DNA from 3 places in the Bacillus sp. D386 genome. Region 3 is predicted to be linked to each of the others. Evidence: riboswitches for the same ligand, from Rfam matches in the RefSeq annotation. Region 3 holds a riboswitch; each other region holds the start of a gene.
What was found. Region 3 has a riboswitch for cobalamin ahead of FHY45_RS18945 (FecCD family ABC transporter permease). Riboswitches for the same ligand answer to the same signal wherever they lie in the genome.

Region 1: linked by a shared signal. The riboswitch ahead of FHY45_RS14895 (ABC transporter substrate-binding protein) and the one ahead of FHY45_RS18945 (FecCD family ABC transporter permease) in region 3 are both predicted to bind cobalamin.
Region 2: linked by a shared signal. The riboswitch ahead of FHY45_RS11000 (ribonucleoside-diphosphate reductase subunit alpha) and the one ahead of FHY45_RS18945 (FecCD family ABC transporter permease) in region 3 are both predicted to bind cobalamin.

What each region holds. Positions count from the first base shown of each region.
Region 1 covers NZ_VEMV01000004.1:594,228-605,502, forward strand. The annotation lists gene FHY45_RS14855 (YeeE/YedE family protein) at 1-964, opposite strand, end outside; gene FHY45_RS14860 (ABC transporter permease) at 1,361-2,317, shown strand; gene FHY45_RS14865 (iron chelate uptake ABC transporter family permease subunit) at 2,304-3,260, shown strand; gene FHY45_RS14870 (iron ABC transporter ATP-binding protein) at 3,257-4,021, shown strand; gene FHY45_RS14875 (siderophore ABC transporter substrate-binding protein) at 4,398-5,435, shown strand; gene FHY45_RS14880 (antibiotic biosynthesis monooxygenase family protein) at 5,497-5,829, shown strand; gene FHY45_RS14885 (polysaccharide deacetylase family protein) at 5,961-6,650, opposite strand; gene FHY45_RS14890 (DUF6509 family protein) at 6,801-7,103, shown strand; cobalamin riboswitch at 7,130-7,323, shown strand; gene FHY45_RS14895 (ABC transporter substrate-binding protein) at 7,434-8,399, shown strand; gene FHY45_RS14900 (TetR/AcrR family transcriptional regulator) at 8,552-9,163, shown strand; gene FHY45_RS14905 (acyl-CoA dehydrogenase family protein) at 9,193-10,365, shown strand; gene FHY45_RS14910 (acyl-CoA dehydrogenase family protein) at 10,325-11,275, shown strand, end outside.
Region 2 covers NZ_VEMV01000003.1:447,688-458,962, forward strand. The annotation lists gene FHY45_RS10980 (DNA topoisomerase III) at 1-1,439, shown strand, start outside; gene FHY45_RS10985 (manganese-dependent inorganic pyrophosphatase) at 1,530-2,456, shown strand; gene FHY45_RS10990 (YueI family protein) at 2,836-3,291, shown strand; gene FHY45_RS10995 (DEAD/DEAH box helicase) at 3,457-5,697, shown strand; cobalamin riboswitch at 5,784-5,965, shown strand; gene FHY45_RS11000 (ribonucleoside-diphosphate reductase subunit alpha) at 6,133-8,397, shown strand; gene FHY45_RS11005 (ribonucleotide-diphosphate reductase subunit beta) at 8,414-9,466, shown strand; gene FHY45_RS11010 (YpzG family protein) at 9,512-9,664, opposite strand; gene FHY45_RS11015 (DUF6438 domain-containing protein) at 10,754-11,275, shown strand, end outside.
Region 3 covers NZ_VEMV01000007.1:31,411-42,567, reverse strand. The annotation lists gene FHY45_RS18965 (YtzC family protein) at 1-194, opposite strand, end outside; gene mnmL (tRNA modification radical SAM protein MnmL/YtqA) at 379-1,353, shown strand; gene mnmM (tRNA 5-(aminomethyl)-2-thiouridylate-methyltransferase MnmM) at 1,343-1,909, shown strand; gene FHY45_RS18950 (ABC transporter ATP-binding protein) at 1,951-2,742, opposite strand; gene FHY45_RS18945 (FecCD family ABC transporter permease) at 2,736-3,788, opposite strand; cobalamin riboswitch at 3,967-4,112, opposite strand; gene FHY45_RS18940 (LLM class flavin-dependent oxidoreductase) at 4,160-5,161, opposite strand; gene FHY45_RS18935 (tetraprenyl-beta-curcumene synthase family protein) at 5,189-6,271, opposite strand; gene FHY45_RS18930 (alpha/beta hydrolase) at 6,294-7,097, opposite strand; gene FHY45_RS18925 (gamma carbonic anhydrase) at 7,208-7,738, shown strand; gene FHY45_RS18920 (C39 family peptidase) at 7,842-8,693, shown strand; gene asnB (asparagine synthase (glutamine-hydrolyzing)) at 8,690-10,585, opposite strand; gene metK (methionine adenosyltransferase) at 10,783-11,157, opposite strand, start outside.

The DNA of each region.
Region 1 (11,275 bases), on a different contig from region 3:
CAGCAACCCAGCCTTGCCAAGTAAACAGAGCAGTATTTACAAGCCCATTTCCGATGGTACATCCGCCTGCAAGCGATGCACCAAAGCCCATGATAAGTCCACCGCTAGCATTGTATGCAAGTGTTCTTTTATCCGGAAGGCGCCATTTGAATTCATTGCTGCCGCGAGCGGCAATATAGGATCCAAGGCCAATACCAAGTACAAGGAAAACTCCCCAGTTTAATAGGGATGTATCACCATTAACAAAGAATGTTAACAACTGTGCGGTTGGAGTTGTGATCCCAAGACCGGCCATTCGCCCTGTTGCTTCACTTAAAGGCCATGCAAGAATAGCGATGAGGCCAACGAGCAGCGCCGTGATGAATGGATGCCAGCGTTTCTCAAATAAAATATGGGCAATCCCTGTTTTCTGTTGTTTCATTTTAAAGGATGGCAGCTTAGGCTGTTTTAAGTTACGGTATACGAAAAATCCAATAAGTAATGCAAAAGCAATGACAAGTACCCATGGAGATAGGTTGAAAGTTTCATGGATATACGTATCGCTGGTTCTATAGGATAGTACATTTCCGCCCACAGCGCTTAATATCCCAAACTTAGTCATTGCGGCACCAAGTGCATAGCCGCCTAATGCAATCCAGCTCCCAATTAACCCTTCACCAGCCCGATACCAAGTACCAGTAGCACATCCTCCGGCTAGAACCATACCAATTCCGAAGATAAATCCGCCAACAATCGTTCCTAACCACGGAAATGCATCCGCTTGGATGGTGATGATTCCGTTAGCTGCAAGTGCATATACACCAATTGCCTGAATGGCAATAACGATCATGGTTGCGAGAAACATGCGTCCATCCCTAGCGAGAAGCAGGTCACGGTATGCTCCGACAACACAAAAACGTCCTCTTTGTAAGACAAAGCCTAAGAGAAGTCCGACGATAAGGCCATAACTAATAATTTGTATCATGATGAGATCCCTCCGTTGTTTGGATAGATGTATATTACAATAAACCTTATAAGATTACTACGAATTAAAGGAAGATTGTATAAAAATGATTCTTAAGTAGGAGTTTAAATGGATTTCACCTGTAACTTAGTAGGAATGCCTTTTTTGAGTTTTTATTACAAAAGCCTAAGTTGATGAAACCTTTCAGCGATCGTTGGGTTAAAGGAATATTATTTTAGAAGCAATTTTACAGGTGCTTAAAATCGTTACAATTTTCCTGAATTTTCATTTTATCATTGGTAATGATTATCACTAGATGTTGATTTTACTATTTTCATTGACTATAATTAAAGACGACTCAATAATGATTATCATTATCAGTAATGTTGTTGAGAAACTAATTTGACGGGGATTGCAATGAGACTATGGATGTTAGTATTAGTAACTATTATCCTATCCTTTATTTCGCTATTTATAGGGGCTATTGATATTAAACCGAGTGATTTACTAGATTTAGATTCAGACAAGACGCAAATCTTCTTGATGAGTCGATTACCACGGTTAATGGCCATTATTTTAGCTGGTGCAGGAATGGGAATTGCGGGCTTAATTATGCAAAGCTTAAGCCGAAACAAGTTTGTATCACCGACAACGGCTGGTACGCTAGATGCAGCAAAACTAGGTGTCATTGTCTCTATGGTGTTTTTTACTAATATGTCCTATATGGGGCAAATACTATTTAGTTTTGCATTCGCATTAATTGGTACATTTATTTTTATGAATTTACTTGAGCGCATTAAATTCAAAGATGTCATATTCGTCCCTCTTATCGGAATTATGTACGGTAATATCATCGGGGCGATTTCAACATTCATTGGATATGAAGCGGATGTTCTGCAAAATGTAGATACGTTTTTCTTGGGGAGTTTTACCTTGATCGTTTCAGGACGCTATGAACTGTTGTATGTAGCGGTTCCAGCAATTATCATTGCTTATCTATATGCAAATAAATTCACAGTAGCTGGTATGGGTGAGGATTTTGCGAAAAACCTGGGTTTAAGTTATCGTACAGTGTTAAACATTGGTCTAGTTATCGTAGCGGTAATTTCTACAACAGTCATTTTAACGGTAGGGATTATTCCGTTTTTAGGGTTGATTGTACCAAATCTGGTTTCCCTTTATTTGGGCGATAATTTACGTAAAACAATCCCTCATACAATATTCATGGGGGCGGCATTCTTATTGGCATGTGATATTCTAAGCCGATTGATTGTCCATCCATATGAGATACCTGTAAATACTACAGTTGCAGTAATTGGCAGTGCGATCTTCTTAATTATGTTGTTTAGGGGGAAAGCATATGCGAAAAAATAGTGTAAAGCTAATTATTTTAGCTGTTATTGCAATTGGATGTATGGCTTTATTTGCTTTCTATAATATTCAGGGCGGTTTTAGTTACGCCTTTCCAAAGCGTATTGAGCGCATAGTTGCTATGGTTATTACCGGAACGGCAATTGCGTATGCAAGTGTTATATTCCAAACCATTACACATAACCGTTTATTAACACCATCTGTTATGGGGATCGACTCGATGTATGAAGTCGTTCAAACTGTCATTTATTTTACGGCAGGGTCGGCTTCAATCTTCGTTGTAAGCCGTTACTTAAACTTTAGTGTAGCAATCATTGCGATGGTAGTATTCGCATTGATTTTGTATCGTTTTTTATTCAGGGCAGATAAATATCCAATTTTTCTTCTATTATTAGCAGGTATGATACTTGGAACATTACTCGGAAGTCTGGTAACGTTCATGCAAGTTCTAATTGATCCTGTGGAATATGAAAGTTTGCAAGCTCGCTTGTTTGCCAGCTTTATGAACGTGAAGACGGAATTACTGAGCATTGCTATTGTTATTTTATGTACCGCCTTTATATATGGCTATCGGTTATTACGTGATTTAGATGTTGTATCACTAGGTCGAGATAACGCGATTAATCTTGGTGTCGCCTATGATAAAATCGTGCTGAAAGTGCTGATTCTATCGTCTATTTTAATCGCTACTTCTACCGCACTGGTTGGACCTGTAACATTTTTAGGATTAATTGTGGCGAATTTAGCCTATCAATATTTGGCTACATATAAGCATTCGATATTAATCATTGGGGCAAGCTTGATCAGTATTATTGCGCTTGTCGGAGGACAATTTCTTGTTCAGCATGTTTTCCATTTGAATACAACGATTAGTGTCGTTATTAACTTTGTCGGTGGGATTTACTTTATTTACTTATTACTAAGGGAAAGTAGGAAAGCAGGATGATTGATATTAAAGGGCTTTCTAAAAGCTTTGGGAAAAAATCTGTTATTGAAAATGTAACATTGCAAATCCAACCAAGAGCTATCACTTCTTTTATTGGTCCAAATGGCGCTGGTAAATCAACGTTATTATCAATGGTGAGCCGTCTCTTAGATGCTGATACAGGTGAAGTATTTTTAGATCAAACTGACGTTAAGAAAATGAAATCAGATGCTTTTGCAAAGCGGGTGGCTATTTTAAGGCAGACCAATCACTTGAATATTCGTTTAACCGTACGCGAGCTTGTTTCTTTTGGACGCTATCCATATTCAAAAGGGCGGCTGAATGCAGATGATGAACGAATTGTAGACCAAGCACTGGAGTATTTAAACTTAACAGATATGCAGGATAAGCTGTTGGATGAGTTATCAGGCGGTCAAAAACAACGTGCCTTTATTTCAATGGTTATTGCACAAGATACGGATTATATTTTATTAGATGAGCCATTAAACAATCTGGATATGAAACACTCTGTGCAAATTATGAAAATACTGCGCAAGCTGGTAGATGAGTTAGGGAAAACGGTTGTAATTGTCTTGCATGATATCAACTTTGCTTCTGTATACTCTGATCGCATAGTGGCGTTAAAGGATGGGCGTCTGATAAAGGACGGTCCAGCGCATGAGATTATTAACTCAGAATCCTTGCGTGATGTATATGACATGCATATTCCTGTACAAGAGCAAGATGGATGTCGTATATGTGTATACTTTAATTCACATTAGATTCTAAAATAGATTCTGGCCTTATATTTTTGGAATAATTGACAGCAGCAAAATCTTGTTCAAGTTAAGGGTCGTATACTTAAGTTTTCGCGAAGACTCCAAAATAGCTGTTATTTTGGAGTCTTTTTTTATAGTATTTCTTTTGCTGAGCACATTTCTAACTGATATTTAACTTTTCAAGGAGAGAATATCTCGAGAATGATACGAAATCATCCATGTCTAATTCTCGTTAGGTCAGATAGGAAAAATAAAATTATTTATCAAACACTTCAAAAGAGTTGACATATTTTGTGATTCTCATTTAGAATGATAATGTCGATTGAAAATGATAATCGTTTTCAATTACCAACAGCGTATTTTAGGAGGAGAACAAAGGATGAAGAAATGGAAAACTTTAACTGCTTTGGCAGCGTTAACATTAATGTTGACAGCTTGTAACTCAGGTGACGAGTCAACAACAGGGGAGTCTTCTGAGACAAAACCAACAGAAGAAAAAGAAACTGTCGAAAGTTCTAAATTTCCAATGACAGTATCTTCCTTAACAGAATCACGTGAAGATGAAGAAAAGGGTACGACAACTACATTTGAAGAAGTAAAATTAGATAAAATGCCAGAACGCATTATTGCTCTGGATTATGGCTTTTTAGATACACTTGATGCATTAGGTGTTGAAGGAATCGTAGGCGTAGCTGCTGGTGGCGGTAAAGGAAATATGCCAGCGCATTTAAAAGAAAAATATGTTGCTGAGGGTGTTGCCGATGTTGGTACACTAAAGCAAATCGATTTTGAAGCAGTAGCAGCTGCTGAGCCGGATGTTATTTTCATCTCTGGTCGTCAAACACCATTTTATGAACAATTAAAAGAAATCACACCTAACGTTATTTTCATTGGTTCTGACAATGATAATTACATAGAGGCTGTATATGAAACAGTTGATTTAGCAGCTCAAATCTTTGATAAAGAAGAAAAAGGCAAAGAATTGAAAGCTTCATTACAAGAAAAAGTTGATGCAGTAAAAGAAAAAGCTGCTGGTTATGAAAATGCATTGGTAGCGATGTACAATGACAAGAAAATCTCCGGTTTCGACAATGGTGAAGATTCACGTTTCGCATATGTATATAATGACTTTGGCTTCAAGCCAGCAACAACTGATATCGAAGCATCTTCCCACGGTTCTGATTTCTCTTATGAGTCAATCCTTTCTGTTGATCCAGAAGTATTGTTAATTATCGACCGTACTGCTTCTGATGTAGAAACAATTAAAAAAGATATTGAAAATGATATTATCAAAAAAACCAGTGCTTACAAAGAAGGCAAAATTGTCTACTTAGACGGTGTTAACTGGTACTTCTCAAGTAACGGTGTAACGACTGAAGCAGAAAAATTAGATGAAATCTTAAATGAATTAAAATAATCTTCATAACAAGGAGCATGTCTCAAGTGGGGCATGCTCCTTTAATAAGGGGCGATTATGTATGTTTGTTCAAATCCGTAAGTGGATAGTGACAGAGGGAAATTCAGACAAGATATTGGAACGCTTCAAAAAGAAGCCAGATCAAGGTCCGTCGTTAATTGAGCAGCGTGAAGGCTTTATAAGTCGGGAGTTATTAGTGAAAAAAACAACGCGTGGGGAAGAAGAAGTTGTCATGATTATCCGCTGGGAATCAGAGGAAGCATGGAAAGCATGGGAAAAGAGCCCTGAGCATATCGCTGGCCATAAAGCGAAAATCAAGGAGCACGGAGGTAAGCCCCCAAAGCCAGAATACGTAATCAATATGGAACATGGCAATTACCTTGTAGTCGAATAATAAAAAACAAAACGCCCCTACCTGAAAGGGCGTTTGTTTTATAATGTAAACCTTATTTCAGGTTAGAAAAGAAGCGTTACAGAATAATGGACAGCATTTGCGATTTGAACTGATAGGAGTATTTATCATTTTTAAAATTCAAAAGTTGGTGTGGACTCATCCATTATTTTAAAGGTGTATCCCTTATGTTTCAGACGGCGAATGATTTCCGGAAGCCCATCCACGATTGTTGTATTGCCGTTAAAATCATGCAGGAGGATATAGAGATTTTCTTTTTCACCTACCCCTTGCATAATTAATTTAAGTAATTTTTTTTCTGGAATTGGAGGATTTAATCCATCGTTAGCATCGCAGTTCCAATCATAATATTTATATCCTCTTTTTATTACCTCAGTCTTTAATTGATCCATTAAATCAGTCCCGGCATATTGTTTTGCGACATAGTTATTGGAGCCGCCGGGGAATCGTAGGATTTTCGGGCTTACGCCTACTTCCCTTTCCAAAAATTCTTCCAGTTGAGTAATGTCTTTAAAAAAAGTATCCTTGGATCGATAGATTTTGGAATAATTATGAGAATAGGAATGCAGTCCAAGAGCGTGTCCATTTTTTACGATATCTTTATATAAATACATATGTCCCGGGCTGGCTGTTCCCGTTACAAAAAAGGTTGCCTTAACATCCTGAACTTTGAGGATATCGAGGATTTCCTGTGTGATGTTTGAGGGACCATCATCAAAACTGAGGTAGGCTGTCTTTGCAAATGTTTCAGATGGAATAAGAAGCTGGATAATGAGCAATGTGAGAACAGATAGAGTACGCATAATAAACTCCTATGGATTAAGTGATTTTAATATAGTTTTTGATTCTTGTTAAAAAATATTCCTAAACGGAGTTGAATAATTGGGTAAAATGTTTAATAAAGAGATTGAACATGTATAATAGACATAAGCATTTTAGAAAGGTTGATAAAGATGATCGAGATACAAAGTTATACAGTTGAGAAACTGGAAGACCCGTTTGGTATCCTTTCTGGAGAAAGGTTCGAATATGTACTGGAGATTTCCGTTCCCGAGGAAGATGAACTATATACCGATAAGGGTCTTCTGTTGCGTGTTATATATGTAATGGATGAAAATCAGGACCAAATTTCAAAATATGAGTTTATAGAAAGTGAAACACAAAGTATTTTGGATTTTGAGCTTGAGGAAGATGAATTATCGATGGTTTTACAATTTTGCAGGGAACATACTGATGTTGAATATGAAGAAGAATGAAGATAGCTGATTATATAAAAAATATAAATATTGAATAGTGTAAGAGTGCCTTATTTATTAGGATAATAGGGAAACCGGTGCAAATCCGGTGCAGCCCCCGCTACTGTATACGCGGATGAAATGATTTGTAAACCACCGGCTCTTTGTTTAGAGCATGGGAAGGTAAATCAGAGTAAATTGATGCGTCAGCCAGGAGACCTGCTCTTTCTTTTGTATGTACTATTTTTCGGAGGGAAAAGTAGGCGTCCAATCCTGTTATTTTAATGTGGATTTTCGCCTTAGCTTTTTTCGAGCTAAGGCTTTTTTATTATGTTGGAAAGGGGAATAACTATGCTAAAAAAGCAAAACTATTTATTTTTATTTATGCTAATGCTTACGCTATCTATGTTAATGTTTGGGTGTTCGTCAACTGAAGATGACTCAAACCAGAAGAAAGAGGTTTCTGAATCAACGTCCACAGCCTTTCCTGTTGAGGTAAGGGATGGATCCGGAGAAAGCATCAAGATTGAGGAAAAGCCGGACACGATCGTATCCTTGCTGCCAAGCAATACTGAAACGGCCTATGCACTAGGTCTTGGAGAGAAAATCATTGGTGTATCAGATTATTGTAATTTTCCTACAGAAGCTGCTGACAAACCTAAGGTCGGCGGGTTAGAAATCAATATTGAAAAAGTGTTGGAATTAAATCCGGATCTTTTATTGCTTTCTGCCAGTCATTTTAATAATGCTAAGGATACCATTAAACAATTCCAGACAGCTGGTATTGATGTTATTATCGTACCTGACGCCAATTCGTTTGATGGTGCATATGGAACAATTGAATTGATTGCTAAAGCAACCGGAACATCAGACAAAGCTGATGAAATTATTTCGGATATGAAAAAAGAAGTAGCAGAAATTAAAGAGAAAGCAAGTGCTATAAAAGATAAGAAGAAGGTTTGGATTGAAGTATCTTCCTCACCGGATTTATATACAGCGGCTAACGGAACCTATATAGACGAAATGCTTGATATCATTCAGGCAGAGAATATTGCCGCTGATCAAGAGGGTTGGGTAACAATGAATGAAGAACAAGTCATTGATCGCAATCCTGATGTTATTCTTACTACATATGGCTATTATATTGAAAATCCAGAAGAAAAGGTATATGGAAGAAAAGCTTGGTCCGAGGTACCTGCCGTTCAAAATAAGCAGGTTTATGATGTAGATAATGACACAGTGTCAAGACCGGGACCACGTTTAACAGAAGGCTTGCAATTGATAGCTGAAAAAATCTATCCTGAAATATTTAAATAAACATTTTCATTTAAGAGCCGCCCATTTTACTTTGGGAGGCTCTTTTTTTGTTGAAGAAAATAAATTAAATTTTCTAACAATTTTGTTGAAATTTCCCTTTTGTGTAGGTATGATGATACCAATACGTATTCGTACTCACACATGGGATTGGAATGATAAGAATGTTATATGTAAATGACCTGCCGACCGAAGCAAGAGATAAAATGCTATATGCAGCCCTGCAATTATTCACTACAAGAGGTTACAAGAATACATCAGTTCTGGACATAGTTGAGTATGCACATGTCTCGAAAACAACGTTCTACCAACAATTCGGCAATAAAGAGACTTTGATTGTTGCACTTTGTGAAAGTTTGATTGGAGAAGTTGCAGAAGAGATTAAGCTTGCAGCTTTACGGGAACCACGCATTGGTTATAAAGCATATGCCGGAATTCTTCGCTATTTGGAAATTTGCTTTTCCAATAAGGCTGTTGCCAATTTTATTTTACTCGAATCAGTCGGAGTTTCTTTCGAAGTAGAACTGGTCAGACGAGAAGCACTTAAAAGTTTCGCAGATCTTATCTTTTTTTTTGCTTACCAGGAGTTTCCGGAGAATGTGAATGGACAGGAAGTTAGGATCATCTCTCAGGCAATGGTTGGAGCAATCAATGAGGTCGTCATTCAAAAATTCCGGGAACCAAATCACCAAAAGACAGATGTAGAATATCTTGCTAGATTATTAAACCGATTGGTCATGCGCTCATTTAGCAGTCTCTCAAATTAATAAACTATTGATATGAAGGAGGGAGAAAGTTGGTTTCTTTTTTACCAAGTGAGGAAGAAAAGGCATTTGTTGATGTAGCAAAGGATTTTGCAATTCAAAAGATCCGTCCCTATGCCAGGCAAACGGAAAAAAATCAGGGTGTAAGTGAGGACGTGGTCAGAAAGTTGAGTGACCTTGGATTATTAAATTTGGAACTGCCTGAATCATACGGTGGCCTGGAATTGCCGCTCGTTTCCCAGGTACAGATTGTTGAGGCGCTTGCTTATGGTGACCTTGATACTATTCAGGGGCTTCCAGGAGCCGGGGAGGGAGCATCGTTTATTCGACTAAAAGAGGATCATAACGCATTTTCTTTTTATCAAACTCAGTGTGAAACGGGAATTTGCCCAACAGTCGCCTTTGTTTATCCCAATCAACATAAACTCCAAATTAAAAAAATAGACAATGGATACATCATTGATGGAGAAACGAGTCCGCTGAAAAATGCCAGAAAGGCTGAATATCTATTAATTGCAGGAACTGCTACTAATGGTGAAGCGGTGTTGTTCTGGATAGATCAAGACAATAATCATTCTTGGAGAGTGCTTGACGGTGATTATCGCTTGGGGCTATTGAGTGCCGGCTTTTCGAGAATTCAGCTTAAAGAAGTAAGCGTTTCCAAAAACAATATTTTGGCTAGTGGTGCCGAAGCTGAAACTTGGATGGATCAATCATTGAGCCGTGTACGTACGTTAGAGGCTGCAAAAGAAATTGGTGTTATGGCAGCTGCCCTTGATTACACAGTTGAATATACCTCCCAGAGAAAAGCGTTTGGGGTAGAAATCGCAAAATTCCAGGGTGTTTCTTTTAACCTTGCACAAATGGCTATCCAGACGGGTGCAGCAAGGCATCTTGTTTTATATACGGCAAAACAAATTGATGAAGGTGAAACTGATGCTGTTTTCCACAGTATCCAGGCACTTAAAAAAGCCCATCAATCGCTTCGATATGTAACAGATTCAGCTGTACAGCTCCTTGGTGGGCATGGATATGTTCAGGACCATCCTGTTGAGAAGTGGATGAGGGACGCTCAGGCACAAGTCGGTTGGTTTGAACAAGAGGGCGATTTAGAAATCAGGGCAGGAAACTGGATCATGTATGGTAAGGAGAGGGGGATGAGTAATGATCACATACGAGTTGACGCCACATCAAAGTCAAGTTAAGGAAGTGGTCCATTGGTTTGCTGAAAATGAAATGCGACCGGTATCCATGATTGCCGATCAATTAAAGAAAGTACCGGATGATTGGCTGGATAAAGTAAATCAACTCGGAATTTCTTTAAGCATGTCTTCTTTTGGAGAGTCCAATGATGATAAAAAGAAAAAAGATTTTAAAAAAGCGAAGGAGCGCCAAGGAAATCGATTGGGAGTCATTGCCTCTGAGGAATTAGGCTGGGGAGATTGCGCGATTGCCTTGACGCTACCCGGGCCAGGGCTTGGAGGTCCGCCTGTTCAGCATAGCGGCACACCGGAACAAAAGGAACGTTTTTTATCCATTTTCTCCAGAGATGAGAAACCGAAGTGGGGAGCATATGCTTTGACTGAACCAGAGGCAGGTTCTGATGTATCCGGTTTACAGACGACAGCTGTTAAAGTGGACGGCGGTTATGTGATAAACGGGCAGAAGATATTTATTACAAATGGCAAAAGAGCTTCCTGGGTTGTTGTATTTGCTACGGTAGACCGCAATTTAGGTAGGGCTGGTCACCGGGCATTTGTTATAGAAAAAGGTACACCCGGCTTCTCATGCTCGAGATTGGCGGAAAAAATGGGTCTTCGTGCTTCTGAAACAGCAGAACTTGTGTTTGAGGATTGCTTTGTTCCGGATGGAAACCTTTTAGGTGGAGAAGAGGCCTATGTCAATAAAGCGAATGGATCAGGTGGCTTCAGGGTTGCTATGAAAACATTCGATAACACAAGGCCCATAATCGCAGCTATGGCTACCGGAATTGCAAGAGCGTCCTATGAATATACATTGGATTTTGTAAAAAGAGAATATCCTCAGCACGGCAATCATTATCATCAAGCCCTGAGACTCTTCTCAGAGATGCAGCAAAAAATTCAGGGAGCTCGT
Region 2 (11,275 bases), on a different contig from region 3:
AAAAGGATCAGGAGTCCAGACTGGATAAGCAGGAGATGGCTCAAAATATTGCAGCTTTTTGTAAAAATAAAGATGCGAAAATTATAGAAATGAAGACGGAGCGTAAAGAATTCCAGCCGCCCTTATTATTTAATTTATCGGCCTTACAGGCAACCGCCAATAAAATGTATAAGTACTCACCAAAACAAACGCTGGATATCACGCAAAAACTGTATCAAAAGGGAATTGTCTCTTATCCGCGGAGTGATTCAAACTACGTGACTAAAGGAGAGGCGGAAACATTCCCGGAGATCCTATCGAAACTTGCTCAGTTCGAGGAATATAAATCATTCATACCCGTTCCAAACGAATCCATTATCAATAACTCTAGGTTTGTTAATGAAAAGAAAGTATCGGATCACTATGCGATTATTCCTACTGAACAGGTGACGAATCCAGCCAAGCTTTCAGGAGAAGAAAGGAATATCTATGATTTAATTGTGCGTCGTTTGATTGCTGCTCACTATGAATCAGCCATATTTGACTATACAACCCTCATAACATTAGTTGATGGAAGAGCAGAGTTCATTTCAAAAGGAAAGCAGCAAATACGAGAAGGCTGGCGACAAATTATTTTCCAGCAAGAAAAGGATGAAGATACCATCCTTCCGAATGTCCAAAAAGATGATGAAGGTAAAGTGAAAAGCGTTAAAGTAAAAGAAGGAAAAACGCAACCGCCTAAACGATATACCGAGGGACAATTAATTACGTTAATGAAAACGGCCGGTAAGCATCTTGATAATGAAGAACTCGAAAAAGTGCTAATGAAATCAGAAGGACTGGGAACGGAGGCAACAAGAGCGGGAATTATTACGATGCTGAAGGATAGAAAATATATAGATGTTAAAAAGAATCAAGTATTTGCGACTGATAAAGCGAAAGTGTTGATCAGAGCGATAGGCGACGAGATATTGGCTTCACCTGAAATGACAGCTAAATGGGAGCAGCGCTTGGCCGAAATCGGGCAAGGGAAAGCATCAGCTGCTCAATTTATGGAGCAGACAAAGAAATTAACGGGGAAGATTATTGAGGATGCTGTAAAAGGCTTTGAAACCTGGGATTTTACAGGATTAAAGGTTGAAACGATTGAACGTACCTCTTCTAAGTTTACAACAGGGAAAAAGGTAGGCGCCTGTCCGCTGTGTAAAGGGGATATAGTCGATAAGGGTGAATTTTATGGATGTGCGAATTATAAGCAAAACCAGTGTAAATTTACATTTTCGAAAAAAATCCTTGGAAAAAAGATTTCCCAAACCAATATGCAGAAATTATTAAAAGATGGGAAAACCAATGTCATAAAAGGGTTTAAAAAAGGAGAAAAATCATTTGACGCGGCGATTGAATGGAAGGACGGTAAAATTAATTTCCTGTTTTCAAATGAAATTGCTCCAAAAACTTAAAAATTTTTGTGCATTCAGGTATAATGGTCGAAGAAGTTTCCATTTGCGCTGGTAAATGGAGTACATATTATATTAAGGGAGTTTTTGTAAATGAGTAAAGTATTGATTTTTGGACATAAAAATCCAGATACTGACACAATTTGTTCAGCAATCGCTTATGCTGAATTAAAAAAAGAGTTGGGTGTTGAAGCAGAACCGATTCGACTTGGTGCGATTAATGGTGAAACACAATATGCACTTGATACATTTAAAGTGGCAGCTCCCCGTTTGGTTGAGAAGGTTGCGGAAGAAACACAGGAAGTTATTCTTGTAGACCACAATGAAAGACAGCAAAGTGCGGATGATATCGATCAGGTTCGAGTATTAGAGGTTATTGATCACCACCGTATTGCAAATTTCGAAACAGCTGATCCATTGTATTACCGTGCTGAGCCGGTTGGATGTACAGCAACCATTTTAAATAAGCTATACAAAGAAAACGGAATTCAAATCAAAAAAGAAGTAGCTGGCTTAATGTTATCCGCTATTATTTCTGATTCTTTATTATTTAAATCTCCAACTTGCACGGAGCAAGATGTTGCTGCTGCAAAAGAATTGGCTGAAATAGCTGGTGTTAATGCAGAAGAATACGGATTGGAAATGTTAAAAGCTGGAGCAGATTTAAGCAAGAAAACTATTGCAGAATTAATTTCTTTGGATGCTAAAGAGTTCTCCATGGGCACATCAAAAGTGGAAATTGCACAAGTGAATGCAGTTGATACAAACGATGTAATGGCGAAGCAAGCTGAACTCGAAGCAGCTATGCAGGCAGCTATTAATGAAAAGGGTCTGGATTTATTTCTATTAGTTGTAACAGATATCCTAACAAATGATTCTGTTGCCCTTGCTATTGGTGATAAAGCTGCAGCTGTTGAAAAAGCTTTCCATGTAACATTGGTAAATAATACAGCTGTTCTAAAAGGGGTTGTTTCCCGTAAGAAACAGGTAGTTCCAGCATTAACAGAAGCATTATCGTAAATTTTACTTGCAAAATTTCTGGCATGATGTTATATTAATATATGCGATGAGCTGAATTGTGTAAGTCGAGCACATACCTTATGGTACACACTATGTGGAGTGTGGTGACTCGCCTCAATTTTTTCGAACAAGGCACCTGTTTTTAACAGGTGCCTTTTTATATATTCATATCCAGAGTGTCGATTGGACATATCAATAATGGTACACAAATAGCGAGCTTTAAAATACATAATGCAGGCAGATCAATCAAAAAATAGTAAAGATAATAATCAGGTTTTCCGAATAGGGAATCGTTGAGAAGGCATTTAACCAAACTAATACATAAGCTCAAGTTAAGAACGATTTACATATGTTAATTAGTATTCAAGGAGGAAATAAAATGAATAAGAAAACAGTAGATGATTACTTACAGGAAGGGATACATGGCGTTAAAGAAATAAAGCCTGCTGAACGGAAAGAATTTCTTGGGAGCTTACGTGAACGTGTGGTTGTCGCATTAACACAGGCTCAGGTTTTTCAAAAACAAATCCCACATGGATTTATTGACCTATTGAAAAAAAATAAGGGCGCTAAGCTTTATTTAAATGGCCACATTAATTATTCCCATCTATCGAAATTCGTTAAAGCAGCAGATGAACATGGGATTCAATTTAAAATCGTGACCAATAAAGACTATAATTCACCTAATGGTTTGGTATTGGCCTATGATCATGCAATTAATAACGATAACATTACATTAGAAGAACCGGCACAGGAAGAAACTAATACTGAGGAGACAGAAAAAAAGACAGGTTTTTTTGAATCACTTAAGCAACTCTTTACAAAAAAATCATAAACAAAATGTCATAACTGTGCACCCCTTAATACGAGAAACAATACGGTGTCTGGATGCATGTTTCGGTTAGGTGAGTATGTGCCATCGACTATTCTAGTTTTAGTTTGTATGGTATAGTTATCAAATTAGAGATAATTTAGGTTTATGATTTGAGGGGCACAAAGAATGAATTCAACACAAGAGTATATTGAAGAATGGCAGGAAGCACTTGAAGAAGAGATTCAGTATTTAAAAAAATATGGAAGTACCCGCTATCACCTGATGAATGGCAATAAGATTATGTCAGGTGATTCTTTTACGTACTATTTTGAGTCATCCAGTATTTTGCGTATACCTGTTGGAACGATTGCTAAGCTGGAATGGGGCGGGAGTCGGTTTGATGCCAGAATCCTATCCTCTGAGGGCAATAGTTTGCTTCTGTCTCTTGAACAATCAATAGGTGAATTGATTGAAGAGGCTACGATTTATCATGACCCATGGGAACTTTTAGATCAGCTGATTGAAAGACTGGATGATATCAGGAAAAGTAAGCGGAAAAGAAGTCGGGTTAAACGGATCATGGAGCCTTCCATGCCTGATAAACGAACGGACAAAACAAGTAAAAGCGCGGTACGCGAATTATATGCCAGATCAAAATATAACCCGGTCACATATGTTTGGGGACCGCCTGGTACAGGAAAAACGTATACTTTAGCACGAACGGCAGCCAATAAATATTTTAAAAAGAAACGTATATTAGTTCTCTCTCACAGTAATCAGGCTGTGGATGTCCTGCTTGCCGAAATTACGGCATTTGTTAAACGAGCGGATCGTTTTCATGAAGGAGATATTTTACGTTACGGCTCTCAAACTGGTGAGGGTCTTCTGATGCATGGGGATATATTGCCGGCTAAATTATTGGAAAGTCATGATGGACATTTAGTGAAGGAAAGGGATTCGATTAATGAAGAAAAGAAACTGCTAAAAAAAGATCTGTCTCTGTCTTTTAGCGTACGTGACTCGGAGCAGCTTCTTGACCTTGAAAAAAAACTGGGCAGAATCTTAGAGAAAATAAGGCAAAAAGAAATTCATTTAGTCAAAAATGCCTTCATTGTTGGGACTACCTTGGCGAAAGCAGCAATGGACCCGAGTATTTTTGAACAAGAGTATGATCTAGTTATCATTGATGAAGCCAGTATGGCCTTTATCCCGCAAATTGCCTTTGCCGGCGCACTTGCCAAGCGTTGTATTATTTGTGGGGATTTTAAGCAATTACCTCCTATTGCGGTTTCGAGGGGAGAGCTTGTAGACCGCTGGCTGAAGGAGGACATCTTCCATCGTGCCGGTGTTGCTGATATTGCACGTGGGGGAAAACTTCATACTCATTTGTTTTTATTAAAGGAACAGAGGAGAATGCATCCGGATATCTCCGCTTTTACGAACCAATATGTTTATAATTCACTGGTTGGCGATCATCCAAGTGTTCATATAAATAAAAAAGATATCGTTTCAAAGACACCTTTTGTAGATCGTGCTTCCGTACTGTTAAATACGAGCTTCACAGGGGAACACTGCTTTACGGGCACTTCCTCTGGTTCTAGAATGAATTTGATGAATCTATTGTTATCCTTTCAGGTTATTCATGAAGCCTACAGCAATGGGAGTAAATCAATCGGTTATGCAACCCCTTATCGTGCGCAGGCACAATTGATGGAAACATTAATTAAAGATCTATATGAGGAAGAGAACGGCCTGCATGATATATTGGCTGCCACTGTCCATCGTTTCCAGGGAAGTGAACGGGAAGTAATGGTATTTGATAGTGTAGATAGTTATCCGCAAAATCGGGCAGGGATGCTTTTAACGGGCAGGGAAAGTGAACGGCTGTTAAATGTTGCAATTACCAGAACAAAAGGGAAACTGATTCATGTCAGCGATGTGGAGTTTATAGAATCAAAAGTTTCGCATACAAAAACTCTTCATCAGCTCGTTCAATATCAAATGAAACGGAATCAAATGGTCAATATGGATCAAATAGGCAAATGGATTGCCAACCATCATCCAAAATTACAATGGATTTATGCAAGAAATTTGGAAGGGTTCTATCAGGATTTAAAAAAAGCCCAATCTTCCATTATCCTTTCCTTGCCAAATTCCAGTGTGTTATCATCGGATTTTGTTCAAAGAGTGAAGACGAGGAACTCAAGAACAAGACTGATGATGTATTCTCCAGATTCCCATTCCTATTTGGATCCGGATATCCATCTTCAGAATGGGCCAAGCTTCACATTTGTCATCCTTGACCAAAAAGTATTGTGGTTGGGGGTTCCTCTTGAAGCCAATAAACGTGTTCATCCGCCATACATTGGAATTCGATTGGAATCCGAAGCATTTATCAATCAATTTCTCCAGCAATTGCCTAAATAAATTGTCGGAATTTTAGTTGCTATTTTCACATATAAGATTTATAATTCTATATGTTGTTATCATTTTATATCTAAAATACTATATATTGATTTTAACGTGTTTAAGGTGTCGTATTACGACTTAATAGGGAATCCGGTTAAAATCCGGAACTGTACCCGCAACTGTAAATGCTGATGAAATAAGTAAACCACTGTAGAGAAATCTATGGGAAGGACTTAGAGTAAAGCGAAGCATGAGTCAGGAGACCTGCCTTTTTCACTGGTTTGCCTTTATCGGGAGCAATGAGGGTGGAACGGATGAAATAGCAATATTGAACAGTTCAATCTTGTTATTATTTCTTTTCCCATTGCTTATTTTTAGGCAATGGGATTTTTTGCGTGGAGGGAACAGACGTTTTTAATCGATTTATCGGCAAACAATAAGGGGGAAATTAGTATGGCAGTATCTTACGAATCAAACTATGCAAGTCTGGAAGTCATAAATTTAAAAAGCATAGAAACATACATAAAGGAATGTGTTAGTTCCTATACATCTATTTATTCAGCAGAGGAATACTTAGAAAAAATCAAGACAGCACTTGAGTATAAGTCTGACTATAGCAAGAAAGAGTTGGTGAATTTACTGGTACTAAGCGCCGTAGAGCGTATCTCTGCTGATGAGCCTGATTGGACATTTGTGGCGGCAACTATTTATTTAGACCAGTTATATGATAAAGCTTCAAAAAGCCGGGGATATGATTTAACACACAAATATGGGAGCTTTCATCAGCTTGTTGAACTATTGACTGATATGGGGATTTATAATCCAGCATTGTTAAATGAATATACGGAAGACGAAATCAATGAACTCGAAGCAGTCATCGATTCATCAAAAGATCAGTTGTTTACGTATATTGGCATTCGGACGCTGGCAGATCGCTATTTAGCCAAATCTCATCATGGAAGCTTATATGAACTTCCTCAGGAACGGTTTATGATTATTGCCATGACATTAATGATGAATGAGCCTAAAGAACAGCGAATCAAATTAATAAGAGAAGCATATTGGGCCTTATCCAATCTATATATGACGGTGGCAACTCCTACGCTTGCTAATGCTGGGAAAAGCTATGGCCAATTATCCAGTTGTTTTATCGATACTGTTGATGATAGTTTGCAAGGTATCTATGATTCAAACACCGATATTGCCAATCTATCTAAAAATGGCGGAGGAATAGGTGTTTATTTAGGGAAAATTAGAGCGCGAGGCAGTGATATTAAAGGATTTAAGGGTGTTTCCTCAGGAGTTATACCATGGATGAAGCAATTAAATAATACCGCCGTCAGTGTGGACCAACTGGGCCAAAGACAGGGTGCCATTGCAGTTTATCTGGATGTTTGGCATAAGGATATATTTGCCTTCCTCGAAGCGCGTTTAAATAATGGGGATGAACGTTTTCGAACGCATGATTTATTTACTGGTGTTTGCATTCCGGATTTATTTATGGAAATGGTCAAGGAGCGGGGTACCTGGTATTTATTTGATCCGCATGAAGTAAGAAAAGTAATGGGATATTCTCTTGAAGATTATTTTGATGAAGAAGCAGGGGATGGCCAATTCAGACAAAAATATACTGAATGTATCAATCATCCGCAGCTTTCCAAAAAAGAAATACCTGCCATTGAAGTGTTTAAGGCGATCATGATTTCTCAGCTTGAAACAGGAACACCTTATATGTTTTATCGGGATACGGTCAACCGCTCTAATGCTAATCGCCATAAAGGAATGATATATTGCAGTAATTTATGTACGGAAATTATGCAAAATCAAAGTGCTACCAAAGTTATTGAACAAAGAACCGAGGATGGGAAAATTATTATTGAAAAAACACCGGGTGACTTTGTTGTATGTAATCTTTCGTCTATCTCCCTTGCCAAAGCTGTAAAGGAAGATGTCCTTGAACGCTTAATTAAGATACAGGTGAGAATGCTTGATAATGTCATTGATTTAAATAATATCCCGGTCATTCAGGCAAATATAACGAATAAAAATTATCGTGCTATAGGACTTGGGACATTTGGCTGGCATCATTTATTAGCGCTTGAGGGCATTGCCTGGGAATCAGAGAAAGCCGTTGAATACTGTGACCGATTATACGAAAAAATCGCTTATTTAACGATTAAATCAAGTGTGGATTTAGCTGGTGAAAAAGGTGCTTACCCATTTTTTGAAGGATCTGATTGGGATAGCGGATTCTTTTTTGACCAAAGAGGCTATGATTCAGATGCTTGGAGTCAATTGAAAAAAAGAGTGCATACATCCGGAATTCGAAATGGCTATCTTATGGCCGTAGCACCAAATTCTTCAACTGCGATTATTGCCGGTTCTACATCCGGAATTGATCCAATTTTCAGAAGGGAATATTCCGAAGAGAAGAAGAATTACCGTATTCCAGTGACTGCACCTGACTTGAATCTGGAGACAATGTGGTATTATAAATCCGTTTATTTAATTGACCAAAAATGGAGCATTCTCCAAAATGCACGTCGTCAAAAACATATCGACCAAGGAATCTCGTTTAATTTGTATGTCCGTAATGATATTAAAGCACGTGATTTATTAGACTTGCATCTGCTTGCATGGGAGACCGGATTAAAAACAACATACTATGTACGTTCTACTTCAAGCGCTGTTATAGAAGAATGCGAAAGCTGCCAATAAGGATGGGGGAAATATAATGGATACAAAAACAATAGTGGAAAAACGTAAATTAGTCGATCGGGAAGCACCGAATAGTTCAACGGGTATTATTAATGGCAGAAATTCAAATATTTTAAATTGGGATGATGTGCGCTATCCATGGGCATATCCTAAATATAAAGTAATGCTATCTAATTTTTGGACGCCTTTTGAAATTAATATGGTGAATGATGCGAAACAATTTCCAAATCTTTCAGAAATTGAACAAGAATCCTTTCTAAAAATTATAGGCTTGTTGGCATTGCTTGATAGTATCCAGTCTGACTATGCCAGTAAAGTCGCCGACTATCTGACCGATTCATCTCTGAATGCATTGATGATTATGCTGGCGCAGCAAGAAGTCATTCATAACCATTCCTACTCCTATGTATTGTCAAGTATTGTCCAGAAAAGCAAGCAAGATGAAGTTTTTGAATATTGGAGAACTGAAGAGATTTTGCGTAAACGAAATGATTTTATTACTGATGGCTATCGGGATTTCACAGAAAACCCAACAATTGAAAATCTGCTTAAATCGATTATCTATGATGTAATCCTAGAAGGGCTCTTCTTTTACTCAGGCTTTGCTTTCTTTTATAATTTGGCCAGAAACCAAAAGATGGTGGCAACTTCAACGATGATTAATTATATAAATCGAGACGAGCAGATCCATGTTGGGCTGTTTGAGAAGATTTTTAAAGAAATAGTGGCTGAACATCCTGAAACAAATACAGAAGAATTGAAAAATTTTGCGATTGAAACCTTCCGAACTGCTGCAGAGCTTGAGATTGAATGGGGTTATAAAGTTATAGGAAATAAAATCGAGGGAATTACGATGGCTGAGCTCGAACAATATATCCAGTTTATGGCTAATAAGCGTTGCAATCAATTGGGGTATGGAAGATCTCCGTTTCCAGAGGTTCCGAACAAAAATCCATTAAGATGGATTGTTGCCTATCAGGAAGTGGATTTAGGCAAGACGGATTTCTTTGAGCAGAAATCAAGACAATATACAAAAACAACAGATACCAATGGATTTGATGAACTGTAAATGTAAAAAGACGCCATTACGGCGTCTTTTTGCTTGAAGGCATCCTTACCAGCGGTGAGCTTTCGCATTGCTCCTCAAAATGATATTGGTTTGGGACATTGCAGTATGTCCGTTAACCTGTGATTTTGAGCGCTTCCGCCTTGTCCAGTTATGGTGAAAAAGAGAAGAGTGTGGATCTAAATGATTCCGATAACTCATTGCTTATCACCCCATCAGTAGGATACGTTCTGATGTCCCTTTTGAGGACATCAAGTATAGGATATACAAAATGAGTGCCTTTTAATCTCGGGAAAAGTTCACGAATTATTTTCTATATTATGATAAAATATATATAATATGGATATTGATGGTGGATAATTATGCGAAATTTGGAATATGAACAATAATAACGGAGAAATCTATGCCGCGGTCTCCCATTTTGACAGAATGATTTATAAAATCATCTGTTAAAGGGGAAAATACGATGAAATAGCACTGAAAGAAGTCCGGAAGAATGATATGACTGTTGTTTATAGTCAAGAAGCCTATCCAATCCAACGTTTTATGATGTTGGTACTTTTATATCTAAAAGCCATTCCCTGGAAAGTACCGAGTTTTGAGTTGGATCATTAATTGGATGTATGATATATAATCCACCAGATTATTCAGTCGGATGGGTACTTTGATGTAACACATCATCGAATTATCCTTATTGCGGAACCTGTATAAGTAAATGTGTTATTGAATAAAAGTCGGGCTTTCTTATAGTTTGTTTTCTGCTTATGAGCCAGCACTTCTTTCAGATAAAATTTGTCCAAAAGAAAGATTGCTGTTTCTAATTTTCGTAAAATTAAAGTTAGCATATTTATCTGAAACATCAATTTTTACAGATATGTTATAGTAGCTTAGTGATTGATTTTAATTTATTGGCAGAAATCCATACAGAAACATTCCTCGATATTGTCAAGAAAGAACAGCTTGTTCTCTTTTCAATTTCTTCACCATGTAAAATACACTCTCCCGCAAAATGATAACTAACATCTAAAGAGGTATGTTATATTTTTTTAAAACTATATTAATTTAGGAAATTTAACTCATATTATACTTGTAGCAGCCAGCCTTAAATAGATACTTTTGGTCTTTAATTAATGTGTCAGTTGGCTTATTATAAATGGTATTGGTCTTTCATAGTATATATGGTAGACCTATTATAATTTGGAAAATGTTTGAAAAGTGAGCGCGGTGATAAATATATAGATATCTAGCACTCTAAAGAATCAGTTTGTACTAATAGGAGGAAGTATAAAGTTGTTTAAAGAATTTTCCATCTCGCGGACATCATGTCTTGGCAAATCCCCGATTTATCAGGCAACCATCACAAGTGAAGGGCATGTAAGTTGGCAGGGTGAGAAGTATGTTTCATATATAGGCGTTAAGAACTTTACGGTTTCTAAGCAAAGAGTTAAAAAAATTGAAGATCTCTTGCTATCATTCGATTACAAAAACTTCATTTATAATACTACTGCACAAATTGTGCCGGATAGCCCGACTTGTGTTACCCGATTGGTATATCAATTTGGCGAACATAAGACAGTGGTACATGATTTGGGTGACGAGGATGCTGCTTGTGATAATAGTAAGCATACATTGAAAAAATTGGATGCCTTTGAAAGAAAAATGGAAGAATTATTGGGATTAAAGAATTTAATTAAACAACCTCTCTATCTCTTCCATATTAAAAGAAAGTCGAACTCACATGAGGAATATGTAATATCCAGCTCCAATCAAGCTGATGCATTTCAAATGATTAATGTGAATGAGGCTAATTAT
Region 3 (11,157 bases):
CGCTGTTGATCATTTGCACTATGATCCATTGCTTCTAACTCATTAAATGAATTTTCCAATCTGACCAATGCCTCAGTATATCCTGCTTCATTGTAATGCTCCTGTTTTGCAGACTCCTTATATTGCTCTTCTGCGAATTCAATTGCATTAGTACATCGCTCCATACACTCACCCATGGATTTTCGTGTAGCCAAAGATACCCTCTCCTTTTTTCATTGGATTGGTTTACAAAAGCTCATCCATTATCCATTATGCCCCTTTGAAATTGAAAAGATTAATGATTTTTAAATAGCTGCTAATAATAGTCAATTGGAAAGTATACATCAGCATGGTAAAATGGAGTTTATGTTCTTGAAATCTAAACAGGGGGTTTTTGTAATGAAACAGGTTAACCCTTTTCAATATGCTAGTGACGACAAACGTTATCATACATGGAATTATCATCTCCGCAATCAATTTGGTCACAAGGTATTTAAAGTAGCTCTTGATGGTGGATTTGATTGTCCAAATCGTGATGGCACGGTAGCTTTTGGTGGCTGTACATTTTGCAGTGCCGCTGGATCCGGTGATTTTGCCGGCAATCGTGCTGAAGATCTGCAAAAACAATTTGCCGATATAAAAGCAAAAATGCACCAAAAATGGAAGGACGGCAAGTATATGGCCTATTTCCAGGCTTATACAAATACCCATGCACCAGTCGAGGTGTTACGGGAAAAATTCGAAACCGTCATGAACGAGGAAGGTGTAGTCGGATTATCCATTGCCACTCGTCCAGACTGTCTGCCTGATGATGTTGTAGAATATTTAGCTGAATTAAATGAACGTACTTACCTGTGGGTTGAGCTTGGTCTGCAAACTGTTCACGAGAAAACAGCTAATATCATAAACCGTGCACATGATTATCCAACCTATGTAGAGGGAGTAAACAAACTTCGGAAACACGGTATACGCATTTGCAGCCATATTATTAATGGATTGCCGCTTGAAACTCCAGAAATGATGATGGAGACAGCTAAAGAAGTTGCTAAACTGGATGTACAGGGAATTAAAATTCACCTATTGCATCTCTTAAAGGGCACTCCAATGGTAAAACAATACGAAAAAGGAATGCTGGAATTCCTTTCGTTAGATGAATATGTCAATCTTGTCTGTGATCAGTTGGAGATCCTTCCGCCTGAAATGATTGTCCATCGTATTACCGGTGACGGTCCGATTGATTTGATGGTTGGACCAATGTGGAGCGTTAATAAATGGGAAGTATTAAATGCTATCGATGCTGAATTAAAGCGTCGCAATAGTTATCAAGGTAAATTTTATGTGCCAAGTAAGGATGCTGTCATAAATGAAGCTTGATCGTATCCTTCCCTTCGCAAGACTATTGCTTGAAAAAGCAGTTAAACCTGGTGATATAGCCATTGATTGTACGATGGGCAATGGGCATGACACCGTATTTTTAGCAAATTTAACTGGTCCGGATGGACATGTATACAGCTTCGACATTCAGGAATCTGCCTTGCAAAAAACGGAAGAGAGACTGATGACAAATGAGCTTCAGGAGCGGGTAACACTAATTCATGCAGGTCATGAGCGTTTACAGGAATTTATCCCAACTGGCAAATCTGTTACAGGCGCAATCTTTAATTTAGGCTATTTGCCTGGCGGCGATAAAGAAATTATTACAACCGCTCCTACTACGATTCAGGCTGTAACGTCATTACTCAAAATTATGGAGCCTGAAGGCATCATAGTTCTTGTCATCTATCACGGTCATCCCGGCGGAGACATTGAACGTGACGAATTAATCAAATTCGTTACAGAGCTTCCACAGGATACGGCCCATGTGCTGGAATACCGATTTATGAATCAAAAAAACAATCCGCCATTTATTATCGCTATCGAAAAACGTTAAAAAAGTGTGAGCTTATGGATGCTCACACTTTTTATATATAATCATTTAAAGTTCTCAGGGGTAAAAAAGATCTGCGGTGTTCCCGTAATAGGATGAGGGCGACTTACCAAATCTACCTCGTATACAGATGAAAGCAATGTTTCATCATAAAGTAAATCTATTCCACCCTCCGCCACCTTCCTTCCATCCTTAAGCAAAGCACATCTATCTGCATATAAAGCTGCCATGTTTAAATCATGGAGGATGGCGACAATCGTCAGCCCATTTTGAAGCTGGAGCCTCTTTAATAAATTTAACAATTCGATTGTATGCTTTACATCCAGATGATTTGTAGGTTCATCGAGAAACAGGAGCTTTGGCTGCTGGGCCAAAGCCTTTGCTAAAAGGACACGTTGCTTTTCCCCTCCGCTTAATGACGAAAAGTATGTATACTTAAATTTCAGCGTGTTTGTCTGAGCAAGACACTCATCAACAATTGCGTAATCCTCACTACGGTAATGATTAAAAAATCCCTTCTCCTGATAAGGATACCTGCCTAATAGTACGATTTCTTCCACCGTAAAATCTATACCCACCATATGTTCCTGACTTAACACGGCTGCAATTTTAGCCAATTCTCCGGTTTTATAGGATGAGGTCCTTTTCCCATTAATGATTGAAGTCCCTTCTTTATATTCCATTTTTCCCAATATACTTTTAATCAATGTCGTCTTACCGCTTCCATTTGGACCAAGAAGAGCAAAAAATTCTCCGCTCTCAACCTTAATAGATAAGTCCTGAAGCACTTGCTTATTTTTATGATAGCCTGCACTGAGGCTCTCTACGGTTAACATGTCAAATTCCTTCTTTTTATGCGTTCTTTAATCAGTAAGATTGTAAATACAGGTGCACCGATTAAGGCAGTAATGACACCGATTGGTAATTCCTGCGGGTTGATAATCGTACGTGCAATCAAGTCAGCCAATACGAGATATCCACCTCCAATAATCATGGATAATGGCAGTAAGTGGCGATGATCAGCACCAGCAAGAAGGCGAACAAGATGTGGAATAACCAGTCCAACAAAGCCAATAGCTCCTGATACGGCAACTGCTGCACCCGTTAATAGTCCAGCCCCGATAATAATGATTATTTTCTTTCGTTTCACATCGATACCATTATATTGAGCGGATTGATCTCCAAGAGCCATCCCATTTAGTTCACGATAATGATATAAAATTATGGAAGCTCCTATAATAAAAAAGGGAATCAATATACTGACGTGTCCCCAATTTTTCATAGCCACACTGCCCATCAGCCAGTTTAATACTTCCCTCATTTGATCTCCTGAGGATAGCGCAATGATAAGTGAGACCACAGCGCCAATGAATGAATTCATAATTATACCGGCTAAAATAATGGTCTCATTTGCATAGGTAACACTAGCTGCCTTTGTAATACCAAATACAATAAACAAGGTTATAAAACTAAACACGATTGCAACAAGCGGCAATGTGAACTGACCAAAAAGAGCAAATTCGATATTAAAGAATAGAACAATCACTGCCCCAACCGATGCACCGGAAGAAATTCCAATAGTATATGGATCAGCGAGTGGATTTTGCAAAAGCCCCTGAAAGGCAGCACCGGCAAGTGCCAGTGAGGCACCCACAAATAAAGCGATTAATACCCGGGGTAATCGTATATTCCAAATAATCATTTCTATATTTTTTGGACCGGTATAGAAGGATTCCTGGCCGGTCACGTTCTTCAAGAGAATCCCAAGAATATCTTTAAATGACATGTCCACGCTGCCTATAAACAGGCCGAGCAACGCAGCGAGCAGCAAAAACAGGATACTCCCAAAATAAATACCGGTTGTTCTATTTTTATTATTCATAACTTATACTTCAATTCCTCTTTACTCCTGGCGGCGAACCTCGGATTATTCATGCACTTTAAAACAAGATTATAAGCTACAACACATAAAAAATCCTTAGCTCAGGATGGTATTGAGCTAAGGATTCACTTTTTCACGCCTGTGAATACAATAAGCCTACTTTTCCCTCCGAAAAATAAGTACTAAAACTCTAAAAGCAGGTTTCCTGGCTTTTACTAAATCAGACTTGTGATTTAGTAAGTACAGTAGCGGGGGCTGCAACGGATTTGAACCGTTTTCCCTTTTACCCTCGTGTACCGAGGCACTTTAAAGTGATTTATTAGATTTTATTCTTATTCTAATAGATTGATTGACTAATGGCAAATCCACTATTATTTCAACAGTTCTTTGGCAATTAATCTGAAGGAGTTTTCTTTAGCCTCGTATGAATGGGTGATTGTCACAAGCATAATTTCATCTGTAAAGAAGCGTTCACTCAGCTCTCTAATTTTTTCTCCAATCATTTTAGGAGAACCGATAATCATCTTGCTTCTGTTGTAATCAATCCGAGCTTTCTCAAACTGCGATAATGACATTTCATGAATTTCTTTTGGGTGAGGTGTTCCCTCTCTTATAATTCCCTGTGAAAGAAACAGCATCGATAAATCCAATGAACCAGCCAGATATTCTGCCTCTTCGTCCGATTCCGCACAAACTGTAAATACAGTAACCATACCTGATGGATTCTGTACTAACTCTGTAGGTCGAAATGCTTCATGGTAATGCTTCATATTTTCTTCAGCATATTCACTGTTAATAAACAAAGCAAAATTATAGGGTATACCCTTATGAGCTGCAAGAGCTGCGCTAGATGAACTAGATCCAAGCATCCACAATTCCGGCGGAGATGTAATGGTAGGTGTCGCCGATAACCCATATAGAGGATGCAATTCCGGTATTTGATCATAGAGATACCAGGATAACTCATCTACCTGGTCAGGAAAACGATGCAGTTCCTGTACTCTCCCCTCCTGCAACGCTCGCGTTGCTCTTGGCATCCCTCCAGGAGCCCTGCCGATTCCCAAATCTATTCTTCCTGGAGCTAAACCAGATAATACTCTGAAGTTTTCAGCTACTTTATAAGCACTGTAGTGAGGCAGCATAACACCGCCTGTTCCAACTCTTATTTTATCTGTTTGAGCAGCAATCCATGTTGCCAATATCTCAGGCGAAGATCCTGCCAAGCCTTGACTATCATGATGCTCGCTGACCCAAAATCTTGAGTATCCCCACTCCTCAGCCAATTTTGCCAGTTTGACCGTATTAGCAAGTGCCTGCTCTGAAGGCTCTCCAACAGAGCGCGGTGACTGGTCTAGAATACTTAATTTCACCATTCTGCTCCATCCCCTTAGTATTGAATGCTAGACTCGCCTATTCTTTTTCATTCTCTTAAACGCATGATACAGCTTACTATTCCAATAAAAGAAATACGCTGAACGGCCACCCAGGCTTAACATTTTTTTAGTATATTGCTTAACCGACAACTGGTCTTTCACCTTGGAATCGGCTAGATAAATACCCAATAATCCCTGGTTAATCATGCTGTGGAACTTGCTGTCCGGTATTTTTGTGACATCTAAATTGGCTTTTTCAACAAAATAACAAAGTCTATCAATCAGTTGCTCTTCCGTTTCGTAATAAAAACAGAAATTTAAATCGTCGCCTTGGCGATCCTCCTCCTGATCAATAAAATAGTCCAACATAATATGCAATCCTTGCACATAAGGAAAATAAGATTCATATATGTCTTTCCCCAAATGTTCAGTAAAATTATCACGCACTGCATATGAAACTAAACAAAAGATGCCCAGAGTAGATCCTGCACAAGCACTGAATTCATACCATGACAAACCTTCTGGAAGCTGCTGTTTATTTTCATTGAACCAGGTTTCTAATCTATGTACCCGTTCTTCCCACGTAACATGCTTATGTATTTGTAAATCACAATAAAAGGTGCAAAGCTTTTTCAAAAAAGGCTCGATATGTTGATAATGCATCATATTTGAAAGAACAGATTGACAGGTTTTTACTAACTCGACTAAATACCCGCCATCTTCCTGCTCCTCTCTGAGTTCATAATAATTTCTCGTCAGGGCCTCCGGATTAAGAGCATCCTTCATAGATTGATGCAATAGCGTAAAATCATTAGGATCAAGTGAGGTACTGCGGTCACATAGATTATCAAGATAATCACTGATTGTTTGATACGCAACAATAAATCGAATGACATCATCTTTTTTTTCACCTGCTGCGAGAGCTAATATAGAACCACCCTCGCAATGAAAAGTTTTGTGGGCAATACTGGATAAGGCCTGTGTACGCAGCTCTTCATTAGGGATTTTTTCTGCCTTTGCCTGCCAACTCGCGAGTTCCCGATGAACAACTGGAAATACATTTCTGTATACATTCTTTACTAAGCTGATATCACTAGTGGGTAATTTCATTTGTGTCCCATCTCCTAACCCCTTAAACGATATACCCTATATTGCGCAATCTCGCTTCAATAAAGCTCTTTGCATATAGAAATACATCTTCTCTCTCTGGCTCATTAAATATTTCATGATACAGCTTAGGCCATTCTTTATAATGCTTTTCGGATGCCGGAAAGTAGTTAAACCATTCTCTAACCATAGCCTTGTCCACTATTTTGTCGTCCCCTGCCTGCATAACAAGAACAGGAATATCCGGGAAATCCTCATCAAAATCAAAGGCATCCTTCATAGCTGAAATTAATTCACGATACCATCTGACTGATACACTTGTGATGTAGAGTGAATCGTTCAAATCAAATTCAATAACTTCTGGATTTCTCGTTGCCATTTCAACCGTTAATCCTGAAGGTTTTTTATATGTAGGATAAACAAGATTTAAAACCTTTGACATGGATTCAAGTAATTTTGGAGGATGAATTAATGTTCCAAAGCATGGTGAAGATAGGATAATACCCGCTAAATTATATTCTTTAAGTTGAAGCATGTTAATGATGATGAGTCCTCCCATGCTATGACCCAGCATGAATACAGGCAAACCAAATGTATAAGCCTCGTTCACCCATGAATCAACCTCATCAATATAATCCTCAAATGAATCAATATGCCCTCGATTTGCACGTGAAGTCATTCCCTGACCTGGCAAATCTCCAATAATTACGTGATACCCTTCTGATAGCCATCTTTCAATTAACCATTTATATCTGCCTGAATGCTCCATGGCGCCGTGAACAATCACGATTACACCATAGGCTTTCCCCTCAGCTTCCCACTTTTTCATAGATGAACTCCTCCTGTATGATGTTTAGCTTTATTTTATTTACACTGTACCGCTTTATATGTACACTTTTATTAACTATCTATTTTACAGTAGAAAACGGAGGTTTTGTAATGAAATTATATCAATATATAGATAAAATTCCTTCCATCGATCAAACTGCTTATTTAGCGGATCATGTAGTTATCAGTGGTGATGTCACAATCGGTGAAAATTCAAGTGTTTGGTTTAACACAGTCATTAGAGGTGATGTCGCTCCTGTGATTATCGGTAAAAATGTTAATATTCAAGATAACTCAGTCCTCCATCAAAGTCCCAACAACCCATTAGTACTGGAAGATAATGTAACGATAGGCCATCAAGTCATTCTCCATAGTTGCCATGTGGAGAAAAATGCTTTGATTGGGATGGGCTCCATTATTCTTGACGGAGCTGAAATAGGAGAAGGTGCCTTCATCGGTGCAGGCAGTTTAGTATCTCAAGGTAAAAAAATCCCACCAAACACACTCGCTTTCGGCAGACCTGCTAAAGTAATTCGTGAATTAACAGATGATGATCGTAAAGACATGGCAAGAATAAATAAGGAATACGCAGAAAAAGCACGCTATTATTCAAGTATACAACCTTTAAAAGAGAATAACTAATTATCATTCCTCATTAGGGTATACTCTTTATTGTATACCCATTCCCTTTATTATTTAGCTATAAATGATACACCTTTTTAAAATCAATTTCAGGAGTAGGATTATGAATACTTTCATTTTGATTTTCATGTTATTTAGTATCATTTCAATCATTTTGGTCCTATGGAGTCAATATCAGCCACTATCTATTTTGATTGTTATCTCTTTGATAGGCACTTTCCTGTATACAGGCTGGAAGGTCTATAACTCAAATTACTCCTTTGCTCATCAAATTAATAATATGATTGATAAGTCAGTAAGCTTAACAACTTCTATTACCAAAGATAATCGACCTGCAAAACCTCCTGCCAAAGATAAAGTACTTCTTGATGTGCCGATCGTTAAACAGCTGCCCGAGCTCCCAAGAGGATGTGAAGTAACCAGCCTGGCTATGCTTCTTCAATATTCCGGATTGGATGCTGATAAATTAAAACTTGCCCAGCAAATAAAAAAAAATCCAGCTAAAATAAAAAAAATAAATGGTGAAATCCATTACGGTGATCCTAATGATGGATTTATTGGAGATATGTATTCAACTAATAAACCTGGCCTCGGAGTGTATCATAAGCCTATAAAAAAACTTGCTGAGCATTATATGCCTGGCAAAATAATCGATTTTACCAATGGAGATTTCAACCAAATCAAAAAGTATCTCTCAACCAATCGGCCCGTCTGGGTTATCATAAATACAGCCTATGAAAAACTGGATCCATCCTATTTCCATACTTGGAAAACACCAAATGGGAAAATATCGATTACTTATAAGGAGCATTCTGTCGTAGTAACGGGATATGATCAGCATTATATTTATTTTAACGATCCCTTAACAGGAATTAAAAATAAAAAAGCACCCTCCGCTGATTTTGAAAAAGCGTGGGTGCAAATGGGAAAACAGGCTATAACCTATAAAGATTAATGGATTGGGTCACTTATCATATCCTTTTCAGCTAATGCCTGGAAAGGATATTTTTCTTCGACATATACAGAGTACCATATCATAAATACCAATACAGTCCATAGTTTACGGCTATTATCCGCTTTACCTGTAACATGATTATTGAACAGATTCATAATGACTTGCTTATCCAGCAAATGATCTGTTTGGCTTTCTTTTATTATTGTAATCGCCCATTCATACATTTCATTTTTTAACCAATGACGGATAGGGACTGGAAAACCAAGTTTCTTACGATTTAATACATGGTCAGGAATGATTCCCTCTGCAGCTTTTCTAAGTATATATTTGGTCGTTCCATGAGCAGTTTTTAAATCAGTTGGAATTCCGGATGCCACCTCAAATACTTTTTTATCAAGGAATGGCACTCGAAGCTCAAGAGAATGTGCCATCGTCATCTTATCAGCTTTTACTAATATATCTCCGCGCAGCCATGTATGAATATCAATATACTGCATTCTGCTCACATCATCATATTCGGGTGTTTCTGCGTAGAACGGATGTGTTATCGTAGTATAATCCAGCTTTGATTTATATAATTTGAATAATTGCCCCTTCTCTTCCTCCATAAACATCTTGGCATTTCCAAGATAGCGTTCTTCAATCGGCGTACAGCCGCGCTCTATAAAACTTTTGCCTTTTACCCCTTCAGGCATCATGGCAGCAATTCTTTTTAGCGCTCTTTTCATAAGTACAGGAATTTTATTAAACATGGCTAAGGATTGAGGCTCACGGTAAATATTGTATCCTCCGAATAATTCATCCGCTCCTTCACCTGACAGAACAACCGTTACATGCTTTTGCGCTTCCCTTGCCACGAAATATAAAGGAACACAAGCGGGGTCTGCCAACGGGTCATCCATATGCCACATAATTTTCGGCAGTTCCCTCATATATTCCTGCGGCGATATAATATAGCTGATATTCTCTACCCCAAGCTTGTCAGCTGTTTCTTTAGCTACATCAATTTCACTGAAACCATTCTGTTCAAATCCAACTGAGAATGTTTTAATTCCAGGATGAAATTCTTTAGCTATGGATGCGATGATTGTAGAATCAATTCCACCTGAAAGAAATGAACCAACGGGTACATCACTGCGCATATGCATGCTGATACTGTCATACATCACATCTTGAATTTCTTTAATCCAATCTGGTTCACTGCGCAGAATAGGTTTAAATTCCGCTTTCCAATATTGGCGGATTTCCATAGGTTCTCCAATTTTCTTTGTAAAGCAATGTCCAGGCAATAATTTTTTCACATACTTTGTCATCGTTGCTGGTTCTGGAGTAAATTGAAAGGTAAGATAATGCTGCAGAGACACATGATCCAATTCTTGTTTTTCTATAGCGTGTATAATACTTTTCTTTTCAGAAGCAAAATAGGTCTTATCCCCATCTTCCTTATAAAAAAATGGTTTAATCCCAAATGGATCACGGGCACCAAAAATAGATTTCTCCTGTTTATCCCAAATCACGAACCCAAACATCCCACGAAGCATTTCAACTGCCTTTTCCCCATATTGAACAAATGCCGCCAGGATTACTTCAGTATCTGAATTTGTAGAAAACGCCATGCCTTCCTTTTCCAGCACTACTTTCAATTCCAAGTAGTTGTATATTTCTCCGTTAAAAACAATCCAATAGCGTTCATTTTCATACGTTAAGGGCTGATGTCCACATTCAATATCAATGATGCTTAGTCTTCTGAAACCAAGCTGGATATGTTCATCTATATAATACCCCTCGTCATCCGGCCCTCTATGCGTAATCAAGTCATTCATACTTTTAATTAGTTCTGAATCCTGATTCGCTTGTTGGTGATCATGCATACATCCTACAAATCCACACATTATTATTCACTCACTACCTTTACTTTCGACTGTTTTTCATTTAAAAATATCAAAGAATTAGATTTTAGATATGAGCTAGGGTCCCGACAAAATACGATCCATTATACCCGATTTCATAGTTTCCTAATATTATCATATTTAGACAAAAAAAGAAAGAGGGTTTATCCCTCTTTCTTGAAATGTTTATGCTGTTTATCTTAGATGTTAGCTTCCGTACGCAGTACTTCTACTTTATCAGTTTTCTCCCAAGGAAGATCTAAATCATTACGTCCAAAATGTCCGTAAGCTGCTGTTTGTTTATAAATCGGACGTCTTAAATCAAGCATTTTTATGATTCCTGCAGGGCGCAGATCAAAGTTAGCACGTACTAATTCAATTAATTTTTCCTCTTCAATTTTACCTGTACCGAACGTATCAATGGATATAGATACTGGCTGAGCTACACCAATCGCGTAAGCCAGCTGAACTTCTGCTTTATCTGCAAGACCTGCTGCTACAATATTTTTAGCTACATATCTGGCTGCATAGGCAGCAGAACGGTCTACTTTTGTAGCATCTTTACCAGAGAATGC